One region of the Arthrobacter sp. 01T425 genome, then DNA from elsewhere that is predicted to be linked to it. Evidence: riboswitches for the same ligand, from Rfam matches in the RefSeq annotation. Region 1 holds a riboswitch; each other region holds the start of a gene.

Evidence for each region. A riboswitch is a leader RNA that binds a small molecule or an ion and turns the genes downstream of it on or off. The one in region 1 is predicted to bind S-adenosylmethionine.
Region 2: it holds a riboswitch for S-adenosylmethionine, as region 1 does, so the genes downstream of both, metX (homoserine O-acetyltransferase MetX) here and AC1DNG_RS14880 (methionine ABC transporter ATP-binding protein) in region 1, are expected to answer to the same signal.
Region 3: it holds a riboswitch for S-adenosylmethionine, as region 1 does, so the genes downstream of both, AC1DNG_RS11965 (aminotransferase class V-fold PLP-dependent enzyme) here and AC1DNG_RS14880 (methionine ABC transporter ATP-binding protein) in region 1, are expected to answer to the same signal.

Annotation. Positions count from the first base shown of each region.
Region 1 is NZ_JBFTPY010000013.1:26,074-29,342, reverse strand. It holds gene AC1DNG_RS14885 (methionine ABC transporter permease) at 1-452, opposite strand, end outside; gene AC1DNG_RS14880 (methionine ABC transporter ATP-binding protein) at 445-1,254, opposite strand; SAM riboswitch class I at 1,394-1,484, opposite strand; gene AC1DNG_RS14875 (CoA-binding protein) at 1,582-2,007, opposite strand; gene acs (acetate--CoA ligase) at 2,315-3,269, shown strand, end outside.
Region 2 is NZ_JBFTPY010000006.1:104,137-107,405, forward strand. It holds gene AC1DNG_RS09170 (bifunctional o-acetylhomoserine/o-acetylserine sulfhydrylase) at 1-1,305, shown strand, start outside; SAM riboswitch class IV at 1,489-1,604, shown strand; gene metX (homoserine O-acetyltransferase MetX) at 1,616-2,755, shown strand; gene AC1DNG_RS09180 (MFS transporter) at 2,922-3,269, shown strand, end outside.
Region 3 is NZ_JBFTPY010000009.1:148,852-152,120, forward strand. It holds gene AC1DNG_RS11965 (aminotransferase class V-fold PLP-dependent enzyme) at 25-1,464, opposite strand; SAM riboswitch class IV at 1,499-1,612, opposite strand; gene hisN (histidinol-phosphatase) at 1,690-2,520, opposite strand; gene rsgA (ribosome small subunit-dependent GTPase A) at 2,597-3,269, opposite strand, start outside.

The sequences.
Region 1 (3,269 bases):
CTGACGAGTCCGGGCTTCGCCTCCACAATCAGGACGTCCCGGACGATCTGGGACCGGCTGGCGCCCATGGACCGTGCCGCTTCGACCACTCCGCCGCCGAGCTGGCTCAGGTTCTGTTCCACGAAGCGGGCGAAATACGGAATGGCGTTGAGGGTCAGCGGGACAATGACGGCGGCCGTGCCGATGGTCGTGCCGACAATGAACCTGGTCACGGGAATGATCGCGATCAGCAGGATCAGGAACGGGAACGAGCGGAGCAGGTTGACCAGCCCGTCCAGGACCCGGTGCAGCTTTGGCCTGTGCTTGAGCCCGTTGGGACCGATGGTGTAGAGCAGGACACCCAGCGGTGTCCCGAGCAGCACCGCCAGCGGGATCGCCACCAGCAGCATGGTGAGGGTCTGTCCCATGGCGACGCCGATTTCGGGCAGGACTTCCAGGATGCGGTCAAACATTGATCAGGCCCTCCGACGCGGCTGTGGTGTGGGTGCCCCTCCCGGAGCGGTCCAGCTGGATCTCATCGGAGACCAGGTAGCGGCCGATCGACGTCGCCGGGTGGAAACCGGGGCGCTGGAGTTCGGCGAGGTCGAGCTGCTCCACCACCCGGCCTTCTTCCATGACCGCGACGTTGTCCGCGATGGCCTTGATGACATTCATCTCGTGGGTGACCACCACGATTGTGATGCCGAATTCGGCGTTGACGTCGGCCAGGTATTGCAGGACCGATGACGTCGTCCGGGGATCCACGGCCGACGTCGGCTCGTCACAGAGCAGCACTTTGGGCCCGGTGGCAAGGGCGCGGGCGATCGCCACCCGCTGTTTCTGGCCCCCGGAGAGTTTGGCCGGATACGTTCCCGCTTTGTCGGCGAGGTCCACGATTTCCAGGGTTTCGGCGGCCCGCCGCCGGCGTTCCGCCTTCCCGACGCCGGCGAACTTCAGGGACAGCTCCACATTTTCCTGGGCTGTGAGGTTGTTGAGGAGATTGAAGTGCTGGAAAATCATGCCGATGTCATGCCGCTTGGTCCGGAGCTCGGCGTCGGACAGGGTCACCAGGTCCACGCCGTCCACCAGGACGCGGCCCGACGTCGGGCGCTCGAGGAGGTTGATGTTGCGCAGCAGCGTGGATTTGCCGGCGCCGGAGAACCCGATGATGCCCTGGATGGTGCCCCGCCTGATGTGCAGGCTGACGTCATCGACGGCCGTGAAAGGTCCCGCGGCCGAAGCGAATGACGTGCTGACGTTCTGGATCTCGATCACAGGCCCCCACCTGCTCGGGGCCGCGGCGCTGCCGCTGTCTGCGTGTTCATGATTTCCTCCGGGCTCGCCCGAGGAAAGCCCTGGGTCCTGGCTTCCGGGCAGCGCTGAGCGAAGCCGGGGAGCCTCAGAACACAGTGGTTCTCCATCGGTCCTGGCGGTAGCACCGTCCTCAAAGGAGGGGGTTGCTGCGGCGTCACGGAGCCAGATCTCTCAGCCGCTCGGGATGGTTACGAGTCCATCTCACACGGCAGGAGGCCGGATACAGAAAAAGCCGGTCACATTTTGTAACCGACTCTTCCCGATCTGTTGATCGTCATTCCCGGGCCGTTAGATGCCCACGCGCCAGCCTTCGCGGGCGGGGCACGCGTTCACGACGACGTCCAGCCCGGCGGCCTTGGCCCGGTCCGTCGCGGCGTCGTCGAAGACGCCCAGCTGCAGCCAGACGGCCTTGGCGCCTACTGCGATGGCCTCGTCTATGACTGCGCCCACCCTGTGGGAGTTGACGAAGCAGTCCACGACGTCGATCGGGTGCTTCTCCGCCGGGATGTCAGACAGGGAACGGTACCCCTTCTCGCCGTGGACATCGTCGCCCGGAAGGTTGACCGGAATGATGGTCATGCCCATCCGGTCCCGGACATAGAGGGAGACCTCATACGCCGAGCGCCATTCGTTGGTGGTGAGGCCGACCACCGCCCACGTGCCTTTGGTTCGCATGAGGCGGTCAATGACTGCCGGATCGTTAACATGGGCCATGCATCAACCTTACTCCTGCGACCTTTCCGGGCAATTGTCGAATAAATGAATGATTTGGGCAGGACCCACGCCGGGTGAACGAATATTACGGCGCTCCCGGACGCCGATTTTGCGGAATCGTGCATCTGAAGTTCTAGTAGGTAGTGACCATCCCGAGCGGCCGAGAGACCTGGATCGATGACGCCGCAGCAACCCCCCGGTGACGTGAGACGACCATTCCCACGCAACCGCTCCGCCCTCCTTCGGTGAAATTCGAGGGAGCCGGAGCAACAAAGGGTGCTACTGCCAGGACCGATGGAGTGCAGCAATGACCCCTGAGAATTCTTCCGCCCTGCCCACCTTTGCCCGGACTGCGTCCGAGGCATTCCCACAAACCACTTCGGACGCGACGGCGAACGAAGCAGGGCTGCGTGACGCGCCCGGCTCCTCTCGCGGCTCTTCGGGATGGTCCCTGAACGAGTCCACGGACGGCGCAGTGCACGGCGTCCCCGCCGATGGGCCGGCGCGTCACCGCAGCACCACCTTCGGAAACCACCTTCCCCGGCACGGCGGCGCCGCGACCGCGGGAACTGTCCAGGCAGAGACGGTTGCGTTCTGGGAAACCCAGGCTCTCCGCCTCGACTGGGCGGACCTGCCCGGCGGCGCGACGGAGCAAACCAAGCCCTGGCACACCGCGCACCGCCGGATCCCGGCCGACGTCGAGGCCGGCACCGGACCGCAGATCACCTGGTTCGAAGGGGGCAGGCTCAATGTCGCCTACAACTGCGTCGACCGCCACGTAGCGGCGGGGCGCGGAGACAAGGTGGCCCTGCACTTTGAGGGCGAGCCCGGCGACCGCCGTGCCGTCACCTACGCCGAACTCCAGCGCGAGGTCTCCAAAGCCGCCAATGCCCTCCTGGATCTCGGTATCACCAAGGGCGACCGGGTGGTCATCTACCTCCCCGTCATCCCCGAAACCGTGATCATCACCCTCGCGGTGGCCCGGATCGGTGCCATCCATTCCCTGGTCTTCGGCGGATTCTCCGCCGAGGCCCTGAAGTTCCGGGTGGAGGACACCGGCGCCAAGCTCCTGGTCACCACCGACGGCCAGTTCCGCCGCGGCACCGCCGTGCCGGTCAAGGACAACGCGGACGCCGCCGTCTCCGGCGACAACGCCATCGAACACGTCCTGGTGGTCAACCGGACCACTCCCGCGGACGAACTGGACACCGTTCCGATGACCGCCGGCCGCGATGTGTGGTGGCACGACGCCGTCGGCACCG
Region 2 (3,269 bases), on a different contig from region 1:
TGGTCCTTTGAAACCCGCCAGATCCACGCCGGCCAGGAGCCGGACAGCGCCACCGGCGCGCGTTCCCTGCCTATCTACCAGACGACGTCGTTCGTGTTCCCCAGCGCCGAAAGCGCCGCGAACCGCTTTGCGCTCGCCGAGCTCGCGCCCATCTACACCCGGATCGGCAACCCGACCCAGGATGCCGTCGAACAGCGCGTCGCCAGCCTGGAAGGCGGTCTCGCGGCGCTGCTGCTCAGCTCCGGCCAGGCCGCCGAGACGTTCGCCATCCTCAATATCGCCGAGGCCGGGGACCATGTGGTGGCCAGCCCCAGCCTCTATGGCGGAACCTACAACCTGCTCGCGCACACGCTGAAGAAGTTCGGCATCTCCGTGACCTTCGTGGCGGACCCGGACAACCTGGACCAGTGGCGGGACGCCGTCCAGCCCAACACCAAGCTGTTCTTCGGCGAAGTGGTCTCCAACCCCCGCCAGGACGTCCTGGACATCGAGGGCGTCTCCCGGGTGGCGCACGAGGCCGGCGTGCCGCTGGTTGTCGACAACACGCTCTCCACCCCCTACCTGATCCGGCCGATCGAGTGGGGCGCGGACATCGTGGTCCATTCCGCCACCAAGTACCTCGGCGGGCACGGCGCCGCGATCGCCGGCGTGATCGTGGACTCCGGCAACTTCGACTTCGGGAAGGACCCGGAGCGGTTCCCCGGCTTCAACACCCCCGACCCCACCTACAACGGCCTGGTCTATGCCCGCGACCTCGGAGCGGGCGGCGCGCTGGGCGCGAATCTCTCCTACATCCTCAAGGCCCGGGTCCAGCTCCTGCGCGACCTCGGCTCCGCGGTGTCCCCGTTCAACGCGTTCCTCATCGCCCAGGGCATCGAAACGCTGAGCCTGCGCGTCGAGCGCCACGTGGCCAACGCCACGAAGGTGGCGCACTGGCTGGAGGGGCGGAACGACGTCGAATCGGTCGCCTACGCCGGGCTGCCGTCCAGCCCCTGGTACGAGCGCGGCCGCAAGTACGGGCCCAAGGGGACCGGCGCCGTCGTGGCGTTCAACATTGCAGGGGGAGCGGAGGCCGGCAAGCGGTTCGTCGATGCCCTCGAACTGCACTCGCACGTCGCGAACATCGGCGATGTCCGGTCGCTGGTGATCCATCCGGCGTCGACCACCCACAGCCAGCTCTCGCCCGAACAGCAGGTGATCGCCGGGGTGAACCCCGGGCTGGTGAGGCTTTCGGTGGGACTGGAGCACATTGACGACATCCTGGCGGACCTCGACGCCGGATTCCGCGCGGCCAAGTCCGCCTAGGCCGAAGCCCACGCCGAATTTCCCCACCTTTACGGGCATGACACCGGGAATCGCCGGCACTTCGGGGCGACCCGCCGGTCACGGCTGTCAAAGGTGGGGAGTCTGCGGTGCTGACGGGTCCGGCTGTCACATGGAAGTCATAATCTTCGTCATTTCCGCACCCCGTTTCGTAGACTCGTACCAGGTCATGAGTGCCAGCGACAGCCCCGGCTTGCTGGCCGGCAACCCTCCTTTTGCGGCGGGGTGCCCCGGGTGAAGACCTGGCCTGCCGGTCAGCTGACGGCGGGCAAGCGCGAAGATAGGTCCTCACATGACGATTGCCGTCACCCGCACGGGTGTTCCCGAAACCAAACCATCCCGGACCCCTGACGGGACCGTCCAGTTCGTCAGGATCGGTGATCTGCAGCTCGAATCCGGGACTCCGTTGCCGGATGTGGTGCTCGCCTACGAGACGTGGGGGACCCTGAACGCGGACGCCTCCAACGCCGTGCTCATTGAACACGCCCTGACCGGCGACACACACGTGACCCGCGGCGAGAGCGGGGAGCCCGGCTGGTGGGAACAGCTCGCCGGACCCGGGGCTCCCGTGGACACGGACAAGTATTTCGTCGTTTCGATCAACATCCTGGGCGGCTGCTACGGATCCACCGGGCCTTCCACCCCGGCCCCCGACGGGCGCCCTTGGGGATCGCGGTTCCCGCTGGTCACCCTGCGGGACACCGCCGCCGCCGAGGCGCGGCTGGCCGATGCCCTGGGCATCGGCAGCTGGTACGCGGTGCTGGGCGGCTCGCTCGGCGGCGCGCGCGCCCTTGAATGGGCCGTCACGTTTCCCGGCCGGGTCCGGCGCTGCGCCGTGATTTCCGTCGGCGCCAGCAGCACCGCCGAACAGATTGCCTTCGCGCAGGCCCAGACGCTGGCCATCCGCCAGGACCCCCACTTCAAGGGCGGGGACTACTACGGCGGCCCGGAACCCGAAGCAGGGCTCGCCCTCGCCCGGCGCATCGCGCACATCACCTACCGCTCAGCGGCCGAACTGGACGGCCGGTTTGGCCGCAACGCCCAGGAGTCCGAGACGCCCCTGGAAGCCGGATCGCTGGCCGGACGCGGGCGCTACCAGGTGGAAAGCTACCTGGACCACCAGGGCAGCAAACTGGCCCGGCGTTTCGACGCGAACAGCTACATCGCGATCACCGAAGCCCTCATGAGCCACGATGTGTGCCGGGGGCGCGGAAGCCTCGGGGAGGCACTGGCTCCGGCCACCGCCGAGTTCCTGGTGGCGGCCGTGGACTCGGACCGCCTGTATTTCCCGGCCCAGTCCCGTCAACTGGCAGAGGCCCTGCCGGGCGGCCCGGAACTGCACATCATTGAAGCGCCGATCGGCCACGACGGCTTCCTGACCGAAATCGGCCAGCTGAGCGGGCAGCTTCGGGGGACCTTCTTCGGCCACTAGGCCGGCCCGCTTGTGCATTTTTGCAGATGCGCTCTGCACTAATGGCCGTTGAGGCTCAGGGCGGGAGCGTCCATACTCATGGGGAATGACGCCATGTGCCCTACATCACGGGCGTCCTCAGTCCAATGGTCCGCAGGGTGTCGAAGGCGACACCGAAGGAGTTCACATGAGCACGGAAAACGCCGCGACAACGCGCGCAGACGAGCCGGACGTCAAAACGTCCGGACTGAAGAAGGTAGTAACGGCCTCCATGGCCGGCACGGTGGTGGAGTGGTATGAATTCTTCCTCTACGCCTCCGCCGCCACGCTGGTCTTCGGCAAGACGTTCTTCCCCAATTCGGGCACGGAACTCGACGGCATTATCGCCGCGTTCCTGACCTACGCCGTCGGATTCGTCGCCCGCCCGATCGGCGGCATCGTCTTCGGCCACTTCGGCGACAAGTTCGGCCGCAAGCAGCTGCTCCAGGTCAGCATCCTCCTGGTGGGCGTTTCCACCTTCCTGATGGGCTGCCTG
Region 3 (3,269 bases), on a different contig from region 1:
ACCCGCGCCGGGCCCCGATCCTGCCTAGTCGAGGGTGCAGGGCGCAGCGCCGGCGGTGCCCGGGGTGTTCGGCGCCCAGTGGGGATAGCTGCGGGTATCGTTGGCCGGCACCCAGCGGCCGGCATCCACCACGTAATCCCAGCCGAGTCCGTTCTGCCGCAGCTGCTGCAGGCCGGCCAGCAGGCGTTCGGCGTCCTCCAGCCGTGAGCCGAGGCCGAAGCTGGCCCGCAGGGAGCCGGCGGGCAGGCCGAGCCGCTTGAGCAGCGGGTGGGCACAGAAGCGGCCGTCGCGCAGGCCAATGCCGTGTTCGGCCGACAGGTAGGCGGCCACCAGTCCGGCGTCGTAGCCTTCCACGGAAAAGTTCACGACGCCGATCGTGCCGGTGTCCGGCTGATCGCCTCCAGTGGAAGAAGCGGAGGAAGAATCGGAAGCCGAATCGGCAAAGATCCGGTGCACGGTTACCCCTTCGATGCCCTGGAGGCCCTCGACGAGGAAGGACCGGATGGCGTCCTCGTGGGCCTGCCACTGCTCCGGGTCCAGGGCTGCAATGACCTGGGTGGCGCGGGCGAGGGCCGCCGCACCGAGGACGTTCGGCGAGCCGCCCTCGTGCCGGGCAGGTCCCGTGGTCCAGCTGACGGAGTCGAGCCGGGCATCGCGGACCGCGCCGCCGCCGGCCAGGTGCGGGGTGCCGGCGTCGAGCCAGTCCGTCCGCCCCACCAGCACGCCGGCGCCGAACGGGGCGTACAGCTTGTGCCCCGAGAAGGCGAGGTAATCGACGTCGTCCGCGGCGATATTGATCCGCCGGTGCGGGGCGAGCTGCGCGGCGTCGACAACGATCCTGGCGCCGTATTCGTGCGCCAGTGCGGCCAGGGTCCGGATCGGGAGGATCTCGCCGGTGACGTTGGAGGCGCCGGTGACGGCCAACAGGCTGACGCCGCCGCGGGCGAGTTCGTCGCGCAGGCGGTCCACGGTGGCCGCGAGGGTGGCGGCGGCCACGACGCTGCGGTGCGGGACATTCTGCCAGGGCAGGAGGTTGGCGTGGTGTTCGATGTCGAGGTAGAGGACCTCGCCCGCGGGCCGCCCGTCGCGCAGCGGCAGGCAGCCGGCCAGCAGGTTCAGGGAATCGGTGGTGTTGCGCGTGAAGATCACGGAATCGCCGGGCCGGCCGCCCACGAAGTCCCGCACGATGTCCCGGGCGTTCTCGTAGACGGAGGTGCTGATCTGTGATGCGTAGCCGGCGCCGCGGTGCACGCTCGCGTAGTACGGCAGGATTTCGTTCAGGTAGGCCGAGACCACGGACAGGGCCGGGGCGGAGGCGCCGTAGTCGAGGTTGGCGTAGCGCGCGTGGCCGCCGGTGATCAGCGGGGCCTGGATTTCGGCCCCGGTGACGGCTGCCAGCGGGCGGGCCGCGAGGGCAAGCCGTGCATGGAATTCAGGGGCAACGGGGAAAATGGCAGTTGTCATGGGACCTCACTCGAACAGGACCCCACACCGTGGGAATCCGCGCTTGCCGGGTCCGTTCCGGACCGGCCAGGTCGTCACCCGGGGCACCCCACCGCGACTGGAGGGTTGCCGGCCAGCAAACCGGGGTTTAGCGCTGGCACTCGTGACCTGCATCGAGCGTAGGACATCGGCGCAGCCGGGGAAAAGGCGGCCGCCGATTGTGAAGCGGATTATTACGGGCGCGGATCAGTTGTTCGGGTGGGCCTGAAAGAGGTCGTCGAGTCCGGGGTTGAGCCGCTTGAGCACTTCCGAGTGCAGGATCGAATTGGTGGCCAGGGCGTTGCCGCCGAAGGGGCCGTCCTCGCCTTCGAGCGAGGTGAAGCGGCCGCCGGCCTCGGTCACGATGGGCACCAGGGCGGCCATGTCATAGAGGTTCAGCTCGGGTTCGCAGGCGATGTCCACGGCGCCCTCGGCCACGAGGCAGTACGACCAGAAGTCACCGTAGGCGCGGGTCCGCCACACTTCCTCGGTCAGGCCCAGGAACTCATCCAGGTTCCCGCGTTCCTTCCAGCCGCCAAGGCTGGAGTAGGACAGCGAGGCGTCCTCGAGATTGGAGACGTTGGATACCTTCAACCGTGTGGCGGCGGCGAGCGAGCGGCCCGTGTAGGCGCCCGCACCCTTGGCGGCCCACCAGCGCTTGCCCAGTGCCGGCGCGCTGACGACGCCGACCACCGGCTCGCCCTCATCGACGAGGGCGATCAGGGTGGCCCAGACCGGGACGCCGCGGACAAAGTTCTTCGTGCCGTCGATCGGGTCGATGATCCACCGGCGGGAACCGTGGCCCGAGCTGCCGAACTCTTCGCCCAGGACCGCGTCACGCGGACGTGACCGGGAGAGCTGGCCGCGGATGGCCTCTTCCGCGGACTTGTCGGCATCGGTGACGGGTGTGAGGTCGGGCTTCGTCTCGATCCGAAGGTCGAGCGCCTTGAAGCGGCTCATGGTCTGGGAATCGACCGAATCTGCCAGTACATGGGCAAGGCGCAGGTCATCGTTGTAGCTCGAAGCGGGTTGGCTCATGGTTCCAAACTACCGTCAAACCGGGCTGCCGGGCGGGAGGCCGCGGCACGGCGCCGCCGCCCCGTTGCCGGTCCGGCTAGGAGACGGTGCCCAGTTCCTTGGTTTCCTGCGCTTCCATCCGCGGGTCAGTGCCCAGCAGCCGTCGCAGGGACGCGAGCCTGGCCGGTCCCGAGGGCCCCGCATGCCCGGCCGCAACCCACTTGTCGACGCCGCAGTTGACGGCGGTGGAGTCATGCTTGCAGCCGCGTTCGCAATCATCGGTGCCCGGTTCCAGGTCCGGGAAGGAACGCAGGATCCGGTCCGGGTCCACGTGGGCCAGGCCGAAGGACCGGATGCCGGGGGTGTCGATGATCCAGCTGCCGGCCGGGGCATCGTTGACTTTGAGCGCCAGTGCCGAGGAGGACGTGTGGCGGCCGCGGCCGGTTACCGCGTTCACGCCTCCCGTGGCCCGCTCGGCCCCGGTCAGGGCGTTGACCATGGTGGACTTGCCGACGCCGGAATGGCCCAGCATCACGGTGACCTTGCCGTCGAGGTAGTCGCGCAGCTGGGATACCGCGTCCTTGTCGAGCCGGGCGGAGAGCCCGTCGTCGGAGCGGGCGTCGATGCCGGAAGCGGCGGAGTCGGCGGTCTTGGAGATGATGACGGGGAAGTCGAGGTGCTGGTAGTTGGACAGCAGCTCGGCGGGATCCTTGACATCGGCCTTGGTGACGAGCAGCAGCGGCTCAATGCCGGCATCGTACGCGGCCACC